Regions from separate parts of the Pseudoglutamicibacter albus genome, predicted to be linked through region 2. Evidence: riboswitches for the same ligand, from Rfam matches in the RefSeq annotation. Region 2 holds a riboswitch; the other holds the start of a gene.

Region 1 (7,725 bases), 1.9 Mb from region 2:
CAGACCACGGCGCCTCAGCTCGGGGCTCACGTATTCAGCGAACCGTTCAAGATCAGCCGGCCGCACGCCACTGCACACGTTGAAGCCATCCACACCGGAAGCCGCTTGCCACCCCTCCAACTGATCCGCAACGCTCTCGGGGCCACCCACAATCACAGGGCCGCGGCCACCCAACGTCACGAACGCGGCAATGTCGCGCACGGTCCACTCGCGCGCTGTGTCGCCAGAGGTCACCGAACGCAGGGCGGACTGGTTCGCTTCCGTCTCAACCTCAGCCAACGGAGCATCGGGATCCAGTCCGGCCAAGTCAACGCCGGTCCAGCCCGCGAACAGAGCCAAAGCCCCCTCGACGTCGACATACTGCTGATAGGACTCGAAGCGGCGCTGCGCCTCCTCGTCGTCCGCGCCCGTCACCACGGTGGCCATCGCGAACGTGCGCACCGCATCGGCGGGCCGGCCCGCGACCTCAAGCGCCTCATGTAAGCGGTCAATATAACCGCGCACGACACTTGGCTCAGAACCGATCATGAACACGGCCTCAGCGTTCTCGGCACCAAAACGCAAGCCCCGCGCCGAGGCACCCGCCTGGAACAAGAACGGCGTCCGCTGCGGCCCCGGATGCGTCAACAACGCACCATCAACCGAGAAATACTCGCCCTTATGCTCAGCCTTCCGAACACCCGCCGGATCCACGAATACACCCGCATCGGCATCCTTGAGCACCGAACCCGGAGCGAAACTGCCCTCGAACAGCTTGTACATAACATCCATGTACTCGTCCGCGCGGTCGTAACGCTCATCGTGCGGTAGCTGCCGCTCCAAACCGAGGTTCCGGGCAGCGGAATCCTGATACGAGGTCACAATGTTCCAGCCAACCCGGCCACCCGTCAGGTGGTCCAGGCTCGCGAACCGGCGCGCCAACAGGAACGGGTCCTCATACGTGCAGGAAGCCGTCAATCCGAAACCGAGCCTGCGCGTCACCGCCGCCATTGCAGACACTGCAGCGAACGGATCCAGCAACGGAACCTGCACGCCGCGCTCATGCGAGACCGCGTCGCTTCCGCCGTACACGTCATAGGTTCCCAACACATCTGCCAAAAACAGTGCCGTGAAACCGCCGCGATCCAACGTCTGAGCCAGGTCGGTCCAGTAGCTCAACTGATCAAAGTTAGCCGCCCGAGACTCCGGATGCCGCCACAAACCAGGGGACTGATGCACCGGCGTGGCCATCTCAAACGCGTTAAGAAGCACGGGTCACCTCACCGATCGCGTTGAGGCCCTCCGGGACAGTCCCGTTGACCAGGTAGTCGCCGATGATCCGCTCACGGAACACAATCGGGTTATGCGTCGCGACGGTCTGTGCATTGCGCCAATGCCGGTCCAGGTTCTTCTCCCGCGACGTGTTCGAAGCGCCACCCGTGAGGAACAGTTCAGAGCAAATGCTGGTCACGATGCTCGGTACAGTCACGTGCGCGCGCTCAACAGCAAGCTCCGCCTCAGTCAGCAAGCGCTGCGCATCTGGATCTTCGAGCGAGAGCACACCCTCGGCAGCCTCGAGCCGCCGCGCGGCCTCAACCACAGCTGACTCCACCACGAAAGCCTGCGCCGAAAGCCGCCCCACAACTCCCAGAATCTGCGGATCCTCAGAGTGCGGAACACCCAAACCGGTGTTGAACGAACGCGTCCGCCGGTGCACGCCAGCCGCCGCATCGTTCACAACATTGCGGGCGATACCCGCCAACACGGCGAGCAAAACAATCTGGAACAGCGGCGCCTCAAACTGCGCCTCAGCGCTACCGGGAACACGGTTCAGAATGTGCTCGGGCGCTACACGCACATCGGTGAAACGCGTGGTTCCCGTACCGGTGAGGCTCTGACCGAAACCATTCCAGTCATCCTCAAGCTCAACACCCGGAGCCCGAGTGGAAACGACAGCGAACTGTCGACCCTCGGTCGGTGTTCCATCCGTATCAAGCAGCGTGGCCGAAACCCGGGTATGCGTCGCGTACGCGGTGCCAGTGCAGTAATACTTAGCGCCGTTGAGCACCCCAGTGCCGTCCGCCTGCACAGCCAACGTGGTGTTGAGCGTATTCAACGTATTCCCGCTCACCTCAGTGGACGCGTTACCCACAGTATCGCCAGCAAGGACCTTCGCGTACCAGAACTCGCGCGTCTGCTCATTCTGGTAGCGCAGCGTCTCCGCGAAACCTGCGTGCGAACGGTATTGATGCGCGATGTTCGGGTCAGCTGCCGCCAGGTCGATCAGCAACTGCACCCAGTCGGTGAAGCTCACGCCCGGGCCGCCGTACTCGGTAGGCACCCGCAGTACGGTGAAGCCGGCCCGGTTGAGTTCCGCGATCTCAACGAACGGCAAAACACGATGCGCCTCCCGCTCCGAAGCGCCGAGCGCGATGCGGTCAAAGATCGGCCCGAAATGCTCACGCAGCTCAGCCAGGCTTGGCTTGTGGCCGGCTTCCCACGGGGTGACCGGAGCATCCTGGGTGGTGACGTAACGAAGCCCTTCAGCGAAACTCAAGTCAGCCGAAGAAGCAGTGGTGCTGGTGTTGCTAGCGCCGCCAGTAGCAGCCGGGGTTCCAGCGTCAGTTCCGGCCGCATCGGCTACTGCTGCAGGGTGGGCAGGGGTGTGCGTGGACAACGATGACACAGTTATTCCTTTCCATCGTTCCTGGCGGGAGCACCGTGTACAAACCGGTTGCTGCGACGTCAACGAGCCAGGTCTCTCAGTCGCTCTGGATGGGTTACAAGCATCATTTTTATAGCCCGCCCCCGAGCCATGTCAACCGCCCGCAGGCCTGTTTGTGTCATAAATCGACAAAAAGAATCGCCCTGCGCCAGCGGCTGCTTGCCCCGTGCCTACGGATGCCCGCCCTGCATCGCAGGCGCCGCGGGGGCGTTTCAGGCGGGATTAGAAGGCGACTTTCTCCAGCAGCCGGCTCAGCTCGTGCCGCTCGTCGGAGGTGAGCGCGGCGAGCACCACGTCGTCGGAGGCCATGGTCAGCGCGCGTGCCCTCCGGTAGGCATCCTGCCCTTGCGGTGTGGCGATGACGATCCGGGAACGACGGTCACGCGGATCCACCTGGCGCTCGACCCATCCCCGCTTCTCCAGGAAGTCCACCAGGTTCACTATCTGGCTTGGGTCCAGGCTCAGGAAGTCGCCGAGTTCGCGCTGGGACGGGTTCACGTCCGCGGCGGCCAGGGCCAGCACGGAGTACTGGCGGACCTTCAATCCCATCTCCTCCTGCAGGACGCGGTTGGCGTGGCTGTGGCCGATGCTGCGCAGCCGGGCCGCCAGGAACTGGACCTGGCCGGCGAGCTCTGACGACGTGAACTCCGCCATACGCTCGGCCGCAAGCGCTGTGGAGGGGGCGGGGAAGCGCTGGGCGGCCTCGGCCGGGTTCACTGCGGCTCCGGAGGTGTCCTTTGTGGTCGTCATGTGCTTGCTTCCTTGGTCCGTGTACTCGAGGGAGTGATCCGGCTGATCTTGCCCATATAGAGGCTTGTCCCTTGCAGAGGATCGTACTCGAAATGCAAGCCTCGAAAAATAATTGACAATTTCAATTATATGTACTGTCATGGTTCTTGTGTGGTGAACGCCACACCAGGGCCATCCGAGAGTATCCGCCGCGAGGCGGCACGCAGGCTCTCAGACCAGAACAGACATCTAGCACGTCACCACCGAAGGAGAACCCCATGTCCCTCGACGGCAAGGTAGCCATCGTCACCGGCTCGGGCGCAGGCCTGGGCCTCGCCTACGCCCAGGAGCTCGCCCGCCAGGGAGCCTCCGTGGTTATTAACGACGTCAACCAGGAGACCGCGGACGCTGCTGTCGCCTCCATCACCGAAGCCGGCGGCAAAGCCGTGGCCGCCGTGGTCCCTGTTGGCACCAGCGAGGCCGCCGACCAGCTGGTCAAGACCGCCGTAGACACCTTCGGTGGACTGGACATCCTGGTGAATAACGCCGGCATCCTGCGGGATAAGTCCTTGCTGAAGATGACTGACGAGGACTTCGACCTGGTCATCGGCGTCCACCTCAAGGGCACCTTCACCTGCGTCCGCGCCGCCTACGCCTACTTCAAGGAGAACGGCGTGGCTGGCCGCATCGTCTGCATCGGCTCGCCGACCGGCCAGCGGGGCAACTTCGGCCAGACCAACTACGCCGCAGCCAAGGCGGGCATCGTCGGTATGGTCCGCACGTGGGCCCTCGAGATGAAGCGGGCCGGAGTGATGGTCAACGCCGTCATCCCAGTGGCGGCCACCGCCATGACCAAGACCGTCCCTTACTTCCAGAAGGCCGTCGAGGCGGACGAGCGCGGCGAGGCCATGCCGTCCTTCTTCCGCCATGACCTCGGCTTCGGAACCGCCGACGACGTCGCCGGCCTGATCGCTTTCCTTTCCTCCCCGGAGGCCGAGGGCATCACCGGCCAGGCCATTGGCGTCGGTGGCGATCGCCTGCAGGTCTGGTCCCACCCAGAGCCAGTGGCCACCGAGTACCACGAGGGCGGCTGGGACTACGCCACCATGCAGACCCAGGGCGCCGAGCTGGTCAAGGGCAACCTCCAGGAAGTCGGCGAGAAGATGCCTCCGCTGCCTGCTGAGCTCGAGCCCGAGCAGAAGAACTAAGGACAAGCACGATGACCGAAACCCAGGACACGGCTCCGCAGGGGCCAGCCCACGGGAACGACAGCGGCGCCCCTGCCCCCGCCTCAACCTCTGCTCCCGGCCCCGCCCCAGTCCGCTACGAGCTGGGGGTGGACGCCTCGGCCATCGAGGCCGTGGACATGCACGTGCACCTCGAGGTGGACTCGTGCGGCCACAAGGCGCTTCCGGAGGACTTCTTCGAGGCCTCCGCGAAGTACTTCAAGTCCGCGGAGCGGACCCCAAGTGTGGACACCATCGCGGAGACCTACCGCCAACGCCGGATGGCCGCGGTCGTCTTCACCGTGGACGCGCGCACCCAGTTTGGCCACAAGCCGAACTCCATCGATGACCTCGTGGCCGGCTGCGCCCGGAACAACGACGTCCTCATCCCGTTCGGCTCCGTGGATCCCCGCACCGGGGTGGACGCGTTGGCGGAGGCCACCCGCCAGGCCGAGGAGCTCGGAGTGCGCGGCTTCAAGTTCCACCCGTCTGTGCAGGGCTTCGACCCCTCGGACCGTGAGTACTACCCGCTCTGGGAGCGGCTCCAGGAGCTGGGGTTGCCCATGGTCTCCCACACCGGGCAGAACGGCATGGGCGCAGGCCTGCCCGGCGGGCGCGGCATCAAGCTGAAGTACTCCAATCCGCTGCTGCTGGACGACGTCGCCGCCGACTTCCCAGACCTGCAGATCATCATGGCCCACCCCTCGGTGCCTTGGCAGGATGAGGCGAACTCGATCGCGACCCACAAGGCCAACGTGCACATCGACCTCTCCGGCTGGTCCCCGAAGTACTTCCCGGAGTCCCTGGTCCGCCAGTCGAATAACGTACTGGCTCGCAAGGTGCTCTTCGGAACCGACTTCCCGCTGATCACCCCGGACAAGTGGCTGGCCGCCTTCGCGGAGCTGCCGCTCAAGGACGAGGTTCGGCCTTGGATCCTCAAGGACAACGCGGTGCGCCTACTGGGTCTGGACCGCGGGGCCGCGACCGAGACGAAGGAGGACTGAGATGGCTGAACCAGTGACCGGAAGCATCATCCCATCCGACTTCTATGGCTACGCCGAGCGGCTGACTGAGGCCGAGCGCGCCGTCATCCTGGACCTCCGGGAACGGCTCGAGACCACGGTGAAGCCGCTGGTCAACCCGGCCTGGGACGCTGCGGAGCTTCCCCAGGAGCTGGTGGACGCCGTCCGCGCGCTGCCGCTGATGGACCCGCCAGCCCTCAAGGAAGCTGGAGAGCCCATCCGTAGGATCCTGACCGGGTTCCGCAACTTCGAGCTGGCCCGCTGCGACATCAACGTCGGCACCCTGTATAACGCGCACGCCGGCCTGTTCCGCACGGCCTGCACCCTGGGCGGCGGGGAACAGCAGGCGAAGGAGCTGGATGCGAAGATCCTCGACTACTCGCTGACTGGCGTGTTCGGGCTGACCGAGCCCGACCACGGCTCCGATGTGGCCGGCGGACTCGCCACGACCGCGACCTATGATCCGGAGACGGACACCTGGGTGATCGACGGCGCCAAGCGCTGGATCGGCGGGGCGACCATCTCGGACGTCGTCGCGACCTTCGCCCGCGACACCGCCGATGGCCAGGTCAAGTGCTTCCTGGTTCCGCGGGACGCCGAAGGGGTGAGCATGTCGATCATCCCGAACAAGGCCTCCCTGCGCATCATGCAGAACGCCCACATCGAGTACCGCGGCGTACGCGTACCCGCCTCGGCCCGTCTGGAGGGGATCAACTCTTTCAAGGATGTGGCGCGTTGTCTGCGGGCCATGCGTTCGGATGTGGCCTGGATGGCCGTGGGCGCCACCGCGGGCGCCTATGAGGCCGCGCTGCGTTATGTCCGCGAGCGGCAGCAGTTCGGCCAGCCGTTGGCCGGATTCCAGCTCATCCAGGAGAAGCTGGCCATCATGCTCGGCAACCTGACATCCTCGCTGGGCCTGATGGTCCAGCTCACGGAGCAAGAGGAGCAGGGGATCTACAAGGACGAGAACTCCGCCCTAGCCAAGATGATGACCTCCCTGCGTCTGCGCGAGACCGTGGCCCTGGCCCGCGAGGTCTGCGGCGGCAACGGAATCACCCTGGACACCGACGTGGCCCGCTTCCATGCGGACGCCGAAGCCGTCTACTCCTACGAAGGCACCCACGAGATCAACGCGCTGATCGTGGGCCGCGCCGTCACCGGCGTCAGCGCCTTCGTCTGATTCACCAGGCCAGCGGGACGCTGGCCCACCGATCTAACCACCCTTTCCACCCCTTCCCCGAGAGGACCGCATCATGACTGAGACCACCGCCCGCACCGTCGTCGACTTCGACGCCGTCAAGACCATGGCAGGCACCGAGCTGGGCGCCACCGAGTGGCGCGAGATCACCCAGGAGATGGTGAACACCTTCGCCGACGCAACTGATGACCACCAGTGGATCCACGTGGACCCTGAACGCGCCAAGGACGGCCCTTTCGGCGCCCCGATCGCCCACGGCTTCCTCACCTTGTCCTTGATCATTCCGTTCTGGGGTGAGCTGTTCGATGTCTCCGACGTGAAGACCAAGGTCAACTACGGCCTGGACAAGGTCCGCTTCACCTCCCCGGTGAAGGTCGGCTCCCGCGTCCGTGCAGTTATGAAGCTCGCCGACGTCCAGGAGGTCAAGGGCGATGGCCTGCACCTGGTGGTTGAGGCCACCTTCGAGATCGAGGGCGAGGAACGCCCGGCCGTCGTGGCCGTATTCCTGGCCCGCTTCTACCGCTGATCTCTGCTGTTGATCAGCGTCGTGCCGTGAGGTCGGCCGTCGATGTGGCGGCCGACCTTCGGCGTATAGAGGTCCCGTTCCCCTATGTGGGGGAGCGGGGCCTCCGTCGTGCCTGCGGTGCTTGCCGTGCCCGCCCTGCCCACCGTGCCTGCGGTGCTTGCCGGGCACGGCGCCTCGGGCCTTAGAGGATGACGGAAGAAGCAGCTGCAGCAGCTCCTTCTTCCCCCTGACGTGGTTGTACAGGGCCGATGGTGCCCTGATCTCACCGGCCGTCATCGCCACGCCGACTGCCTGGGAGGGGAGCCTGCGTCCGGGGCTGG
Region 2 (7,725 bases):
CATCTTCGATATCCAAAACCACCACATCGGCGGCGGAATCCTCGGCTTCAGCGAAACGGTCAGGATGCGCCGCGTTCGTCAAAAGCCACGAACGCGCAAGGTCTGGGCCGATCTTCTGACCGGCCGCCGTAGGGATCTGTGCAGGGTAAAACGTAGGAGCCATGACCACACGTTACTGACTCTGGCGGCGCTTGAGCCACGTTGTGACAACATATATCACCGAAATCAGGGCGATCCACACGGCACCCGCGATGAGTGAGACGCGCGTGTTCGGGAACCACGCCATCAACACGATCACCAGAACCAGGAAGGAACCCGCGAAGATCGGGGTGATGGGCCACAACGGCACCGGGAACTCAAGCCCTTCCTTAGGCACGCCTTCGCGGCGTAGTTTGATGCGCATCGCGGTGTGGGACAGCAAAACCATGCACCACAGCCACGTGATCGCAAACGCACCGACCGAGGCAACCACGGCGAATGCGGACTCCGGCATCAGGAAGTTCAACACCACACCCACCGTGAGCGCGCACATCATGAGCAGTGCCGCAGCCCACGGCACGCCCTTGCCCGTGGTCCGGGTGAACGCGCGTGGGGATTGCCCCAGGTGTGCCATCCCGAACAGCATGCGGCCGGCACCGTACGAGTTCGCGTTGATCGCAGAGATCGCGGCCGTGAGCACCACGATATTCAAAATATGTTGCGCCGCCGGGATTCCTAGCGTCGCGAAAATCTGGACGAACGGGGAAGTGTCCGAGCTCATGTGGTTCCACGGAACCAGCGTCATGATCACACCCAAAGCCAGAACATAGAACAGCAGGATGCGGATCGGAACCGAGTTCACGGCGCGCGGGATCGCGGTGTGCGGATCGTTAGCCTCGCCCGCGGTCACGGCGATGGTCTCGATGCCACCGAAGCTGAACACGACCATCGTCAAGCACGCCAGAATGCCCATCCAGCCGTTAGGTGCCAAGCCGCCGTGATCGAAAAGATTATGAAGGCCCGGGGTCGCCTCACCCGGCACGCTCATACCGAAAATCAGGATCGCGATGCCGCCGAGGATCATCGCGATTACGGCGCCGACCTTGATGATCGACATCCAGAACTCCATCTCACCGAATACCTTGACATGCCGGGTGTTGATGCCCGCGATGAGCAAAACGACCGCTGCCGCCCAGACCCACTGCGGCGCGTTAGGGAACCATAACCCCATATACACGGACACCGCGGTCACGTCCGCGATCGAGACGACGAGCATGCAGAACACGTACGTCCAGCCGGTCGTGAACCCCAGGTAGCGGCCCAGATAGCGGGTCGCGTAGTCAGAGAACGCGCCAGCAACCGGGTTGCGCACCGCCATCTCACCCAGTGAACGCATCACGATGAACACCGCGGCACCGGCCACGATGTAGGCGAGCAGAACGATGGGTCCGGCTGCCTTGATCGCATCCGCTGACCCATAGAAAAGCCCGGTCCCGATTGCCGAACCCAGCGCCATGAACTGGATGTGGCGCCCGGTCAAGCCTTTATCGAGGGACTCCTTCTCAACCCGGGGCGAGGCGTCGGCGCTGGAACCCGTGCCGCTACTGGAACCCGTGCCGCTGCCGGAAGCCGTGTCTTTGCTAGAACGCATGCATCGAGACTAGGACGATGCGTGACCCAATGCACATTCGCGATAAGGCTTGGGCGAGCCGGCCGCCTAAGCCTGGACGAACTGACTTCAAATCAACTCAAAGTACGCATTTTCTCTTGCGGGCACGGCCTCCTGCTGTAGCCGCGGGTAAGTTCCCCGGTTGGTACGGCCTAGCTGCGGATACAGCTAGCCGCGGGCGGCGGCGAGCACGTCCGGGATGCATTCTTCGTTGCGCAGGCTCGTGGTGTCGCCGAGTGTTTCGCCGGTGTAGGCCTGGGTGAGGATGCGGCGCATGATCTTGCCGGAGCGGGTTTTCGGTACGTCGGGCACGAGGATGATGCGGGCCGGTTTCGCGATGGGCCCGATCTCCTTGGTCACGGTGGCGCGTAGCCGCTGCGCGAACTCGGCGACGGCCTCCTCGCTCGCGTCAGCGCCGAGCAGGGCCTGATCGCCGGGGACCACGAACGCAACCGCGGCGTGGCCGGTCTTCGCATCAGGTACCGGGCATACGCCGGCTTCCACAACGCCCGGGTCGGTCACGAGCGCAGACTCGATTTCGATGGTTGAGAGCCTGTGGCCCGAAATGTTGATGACGTCATCGGTACGGCCGAGGATCCAGGTGTCGCCGTCGGCATCGACTTTCGCGCCGTCGCCTGCGCTGAACCAACCGTATGTGGCGTAGGCCTTCCAATAAGAGGTGTACCAGCGTTCCGGGTTGCCCCACACGGTGCGCGCCATCGAGGGCGGGAACTGGGTGAGCACGATGTTGCCTTGGGTTCCAGCCGGTGTCGGGTTGCCCTCGTCGTCGACAACCGCGGTCGCTACCCCTGGCATGTCGCGGCCTACGCTGCCGGGCTTGACGGTGGTTGCCCCGGGTAGGGGAGTGAGGATGGTGGAGCCAGTTTCTGACTGCCACCAGGTATCGACCATGCTGATGCCGCGCTCGGGTTCCCCGGTTTCGGGGTTGGCGGGCTGGTAGGTGTCGCGGCCGATCTGTTCGCGTAGCCACCGCGCTGCTTCAGGGTTGACGGCTTCACCTACGGTTCCGCCGAGGCGGATGCTCGAGAGATCGTATTCGTCGGGGATCCCTTCAGGGAACCAGCCCATGAGCGAACGCACGAGCGTTGGCGCGGTGTAGTAGGAGGTCACACCATAACGCTGGATGACTTCGAAGTGCCGGCCCGGGTGCGGGGCGTTGGGTACGCCTTCGTAGATGACTTGGGTCGCGCCGGCCCCGAGCGGCCCATAGATCTCGTAGGTGTGGGCGGTGACCCACGCGAGATCTGCAGTGCACCAATGCACATCGCCCGCGCGTTGAGCTGGGTCCGGGTGGGCGAAAATCTGGTTATAGGTCGCTACAGCACCGGTGAGGTAGCCGCCGGTCGTGTGCACCAGGCCCTTCGGTTTCCCGGTGGTCCCGGAGGTGTACATGATGAACAGCGGATTTTCCGCATCGAACGCTTCCGGTGTGTGCTGCCGTGGCTGGCGGGGCACAATCTGGTCCCACCAGATGTCACGGCCTTCGGTCCACGGGATGTCGCGGTGGCCGGTGCGGTCGATCACGAGCACATGCTCGAGCTGGTTCTCCCCGGATGCGGCCTCGTCCGCGATGTCCTTGACGGGCACGGCCTTGCCGCGGCGGTACTGGCCGTCGCTGGTGACCAGCAGCTTGGCGCGGGTGTCTTCAACACGGAAACGCAACGCTTCTGCGCTGAATCCGCCGAAAACAAGCGAGTGGATCGCGCCGATGCGTGCGCAAGCCAGCGTGATGATGATCGTCTCAACGAGCACCGGAAGATAGATCACGACGCGGTCGCCGCGGGCGATGCCCAGTTCCGTGAGCGCGTGGGCGGCTTGCGAGATTTCCTCGGTGAGTTCGCGGTAGGTGACGGTGCGACGGTCGCCGGGTTCACCTTCGAAGTAGAGCGCTACTTTGTCCCCGTTGCCTGCCGCTACGTGGCGGTCTGCGCAGTTGACAGCGGCGTTGAGCGTGCCTCCCGCGAACCAGGTTTGCTGCAGACCTTCCTGAGTTTCAGGGTTAGGCGGGGTTAGCGTGTGCACCGTATCCCACGGGGTCTCCCACGTGAGCTGGGCGGCCTGTTTGGCCCAGTACGCGCTGTGCTCTTCATCGCTAAGCAGCGCGTCATCGCTAGGCTGCGCGCTGCTGAGGTTTGCGTTGCTGAGCTGAGCCTGGGCGGCCTGGTGCGCGGGTGCGGACGTTGCGGTCATGCGTTGTCACTCCATCGATCCTGGCGTGAGCACCATGCCCGGTAAAAACCCGGGGTGGTTGCTGCGGCGTCATCGAGCCAGATCTCTCAGCCGCTCTGGATGGTTGTGCTGTCCATAGTGGGTGACGAAGGTGGTTGCACGCAAATCGGGTCAGCGTGTGTGTCATGTTGCTCAACACGCGCCACGCTTGAGGTAGCTGGCGTCTGATGCGGCGGGCGATCACCCCACCCATGATCCCGTTGATGATCAGCGCGATGATATCGACGGTAAAGAACACTTCTGGCCGCGCAAATTCCACGTCGCTGTAGCCCTTTCACCTGCAGAAACCCGTGTTATGGCATGGGGTAATACTTTCGCAGGTGTAGCCGCCGATGCGTGCCGTCATTCTTTGTCATCGGTCACGAGCGATTTGCGTGATGCCCATGGTGTGCCTCTATGCTGAATCCGTATCCATCCAGAGCGGCCGAGAGATCTGGCTCGATGACGCCGCAGCAACCATCCTGAAGGGTTCCGTAGCAGGAATCGTGAGGGAAAGGTGCTCCCGCCAGAAGACGATGGCGCAGCGTTTGAGGGCTGCGGGAAAGGGTTAACATGTCGTCTGAAAAACCGATTCTTCTCAACGCTTTCGCGATGAACACGATTGGCCACCAGTCCCCGGGTTTGTGGAAGCATCCGGAAGATACCTCGCGGGATTACAACAAGCTTTCGCACTGGGTTGAGCTTGCCAGGATCCTGGAGGAGGGCCGTTTTTCCGCCCTGTTTTTGGCGGACGTGATGGGTGTGTATGACGCCTATGCGAACTCCCCGGAGACCGCGTTGCGTTCCGGTGCGCAGATCCCGTTGGCTGACCCTGCAGTGATCGTGGCGGGGATGGCTGCGGCGACGAAGAACCTCGGTTTCGGTGTCACGGCGGGCACGGCATATGAGCATCCGGTGGGGCTTGCGCGCCGCATGGCGACCCTGGACCACATCACCGGCGGTCGAGTCGGCTGGAACGTTGTGACCGGCTACCTCGAGTCCGCGGCGAAGAACTTTGGCCAGACCCGCCAGATGGAGCACGACGAACGCTACGATCACGCGGATGAATATCTCGAGGTCGTGTATAAGCTGCTTGAGGGTTCGTGGGAGGACGATGCGGTTGTAGCTGACCGCGAATCTGGTTTGTTTGTTGACCCGGCTAAGGTGCACCCGATTGAACACGAGGGCAAGTGGTTCAACGTTCCAGGTATTGCGATCACGGAGCCTTCCCGTCAACGCACCCCGGTGATCTTCCAGGCTGGCGCGTCTTCGCGCGGTATGGCTTTCGCGGGGAAGCATGCTGAGGCTGTGTTCGTTTCGCAGGCAACCAAGGAAGGCCTCGCGAAGACCGTGAAGAAAATCCGCGAAGCAACCGTGGCGGCGGGCCGTAACGCTGATGACGTCAAGATTTTCGCGATGATCACCCCGGTCGTTGGCAAGACGAACGAGGAAGCGTGGGAGAAATTCCGCGAATACCAGTCTTATGCCGATGAACAGGGAGCGTTGGCGTTGCTCGCAGGCTGGACGGGCATCGACTTGTCCGAATACCCGCTTGATGCGGTGATCGGTGAAGACGTGGAGTCCAACGCGATCCAGTCCGCGGTGAACATGTTCCAGGCGGCTTCAGGTGATTCTGATAAGCCGTGGAACGTGGGCCAGTTGGCGCGCTACATCGGCGTGGGTGGTTTCGGTCCGGTTGCCGTGGGCACCGGCCGTGAAGTTGCCGAACAGTTCCATGAATGGGTGCGTGACACCGGGGTGGATGGCTTCAACGTCGCCTACGCGGTCAAGCCTGGCACGTTCCGTGACGTGGTGGACTATGTGATTCCAGAACTCGAAGCGCTCGGCGTGTACCCGAGCGCTGAGGAAGCCGCCGACGCCACAGTTGCGTGGGATGCCGACCGCCCAGTGGAGGACCAGACGGGTTCCTCCTTGCGCCACGCACTGTTTGGTCGCGGCGACCGGCTGCCGGAGAACCATCCGGGCGCGGCTGTGCGCCGCTAGGTTGCCACGCTGGCGGGCAGGAGACAGCGCCCGCTAGCCGGGGCAGGCCGTACATTTCACGGCCGCGAATACGACATGGCTGTGGGCGCCAGGATGAACCTGGCGCCCACAGCCATCTCTTGTTATCGAAGGTGCCTGCTAGCGGTGTGCTGTAGCCGTACGGCACACCGCTAGCAACAGGCGTTAGCCGAAGTGGCGTTGCATGGTTGTGCCCCAGCCTTCGCGGATTTCGTCGAGGGTTGCACAGAACTCGCCTTGAACTTCGATCGCGTGCGAGGAAGCGTCCACGACACCCAGGCGGACGTGGGCGAAGCCGCGTGCCGCGGCCATCGCGGTGAAACGTTCCTCCTCGGAACGCGGCAGGCACACCAGCGCGCGGGCCTGCGATTCTGAGAACAGAGCGGTGAAAGCGTCAATGCCGTCACGCTGTTTGAGCTCATCCAGGTTCACGCGCACACCGACGCCGTAGCGCATCGACATCTCGACCAGCCCGGCTGCGAGGCCGCCTTCGGAGAGGTCGTGGGCGGCATCGAACATGCCGTCGCGGGAACCAGAGACCAGAAGCTGGCCCAGGGTGCGTTCCGCATCGAGGTCGACCTTCGGCGGGATACCGCCGAGGTGGTCACGCATCGCGGCGAGCTCGGAGCCATCCAGCTCATCGCGGGTCACACCAAGCAAGTAGACCGCGTTGCCGTCGTGCTCTTCACGCCAACCCGAAACCGTGCGCGCGGTGACGTCATCGAAGCGACCCATCACGCCCACAACCGGGGTCGGGTGGATCGGGGTCTCGCCGGTCTGGTTGTAGAGCGAAACGTTACCGCCGGTCACCGGAACCTGGAGTGCAAGGCAGGCATCCGAAAGCCCCTCGATCGCCTGGACCAGCTGCCACATCACATTCGGGTCCTCAGGGGAACCGAAGTTCAAGCAGTCAGTCACAGCCATCGGGGTAGCGCCGGAGGTCGCGACGTTGCGGTACGCCTCGGCCAAAGCCAGCTGAGCGCCAGCGTAGGGGTCGAGGTAGGCGTAACGGCCGTTCGCATCCGTCGCGAAACCGACACCCATACCGGTGTTCTCGTCGACGCGGATCACGCCGGCGTCGTCAGGGGAAGCCAACGCTGTGTTGCCTCCAACGTTGGAATCGAACTGCTGGGTGACCCACGTCTTATCGCACAGGTTAGGCCGCGCCATGAGCTCCAGCATCGCCTGCTTGAGGTCCTCGCCCTGCTCCGGCAGGTTCTTAGCGGCCTCGGAGCCGCGGAACGAGTCAGCCTGCAACGCATCCTGGTAGTCAGGGCGGGCGTATGGGCGGTCGTATTCAGGTCCCTCTTCAGCGGCGGTCTGCGGATCGATGTCCACAATGACCTCGCCGTTCCACGTGATGATCAGACGGGGATCCTCGGTGATCTCACCGATCCAGGAGTATTCGACACCGTAGTGCTCCAGGACCTTCTCGAACGCCTCAGCGTTCTCAGGGGTTACCACGGCCATCATGCGTTCCTGAGATTCGGACATCAGGATTTCGGATGGGTTGAGGCTCGGATCACGCAACAGCACGTCCCTGAGCTCAACGTTCATGCCCACGCCACCGTTGGAGGCGAGCTCGCTGGTCGCACACGAAATACCGGCCGCGCCGAGGTCCTGGATCGCCACAACAAGCTCGTCACGGAATAAGTCGAGGCAGCATTCGATCAGGACCTTCTCAGCGAACGGGTCACCCACCTGGACCGCTGGGCGCTTGGATGGCTTGTCTTCCTCGAAGGACGCCGAAGCCAGAACGGAGGTTCCGCCGATGCCGTCGCCGCCGGTGCGCGCACCGAACAGGACCACACGGTTGCCTTCGCCTT

Evidence for each region. A riboswitch is a leader RNA that binds a small molecule or an ion and turns the genes downstream of it on or off. The one in region 2 is predicted to bind S-adenosylmethionine.
Region 1: another riboswitch for S-adenosylmethionine. It lies ahead of J2S67_RS08610 (acyl-CoA dehydrogenase family protein); the one in region 2 lies ahead of J2S67_RS00090 (LLM class flavin-dependent oxidoreductase).

Annotation. Positions count from the first base shown of each region.
Region 1 is NZ_JAVDXX010000001.1:1,938,002-1,945,726, reverse strand. Features, by position in the region: gene J2S67_RS08615 (LLM class flavin-dependent oxidoreductase) at 1-1,251, opposite strand, end outside; gene J2S67_RS08610 (acyl-CoA dehydrogenase family protein) at 1,241-2,665, opposite strand; SAM riboswitch class I at 2,675-2,761, opposite strand; gene J2S67_RS08605 (MarR family winged helix-turn-helix transcriptional regulator) at 2,927-3,454, opposite strand; gene J2S67_RS08600 (SDR family NAD(P)-dependent oxidoreductase) at 3,712-4,641, shown strand; gene J2S67_RS08595 (amidohydrolase family protein) at 4,800-5,663, shown strand; gene J2S67_RS08590 (acyl-CoA dehydrogenase family protein) at 5,665-6,861, shown strand; gene J2S67_RS08585 (MaoC family dehydratase) at 6,935-7,405, shown strand.
Region 2 is NZ_JAVDXX010000001.1:16,075-23,799, forward strand. Features, by position in the region: gene J2S67_RS00075 (HpcH/HpaI aldolase/citrate lyase family protein) at 1-163, opposite strand, end outside; gene J2S67_RS00080 (amino acid permease) at 173-1,630, opposite strand; gene acs (acetate--CoA ligase) at 1,817-3,859, opposite strand; SAM riboswitch class I at 3,868-3,965, opposite strand; SAM riboswitch class I at 4,307-4,420, shown strand; gene J2S67_RS00090 (LLM class flavin-dependent oxidoreductase) at 4,451-5,881, shown strand; gene purL (phosphoribosylformylglycinamidine synthase subunit PurL) at 6,065-7,725, opposite strand, start outside.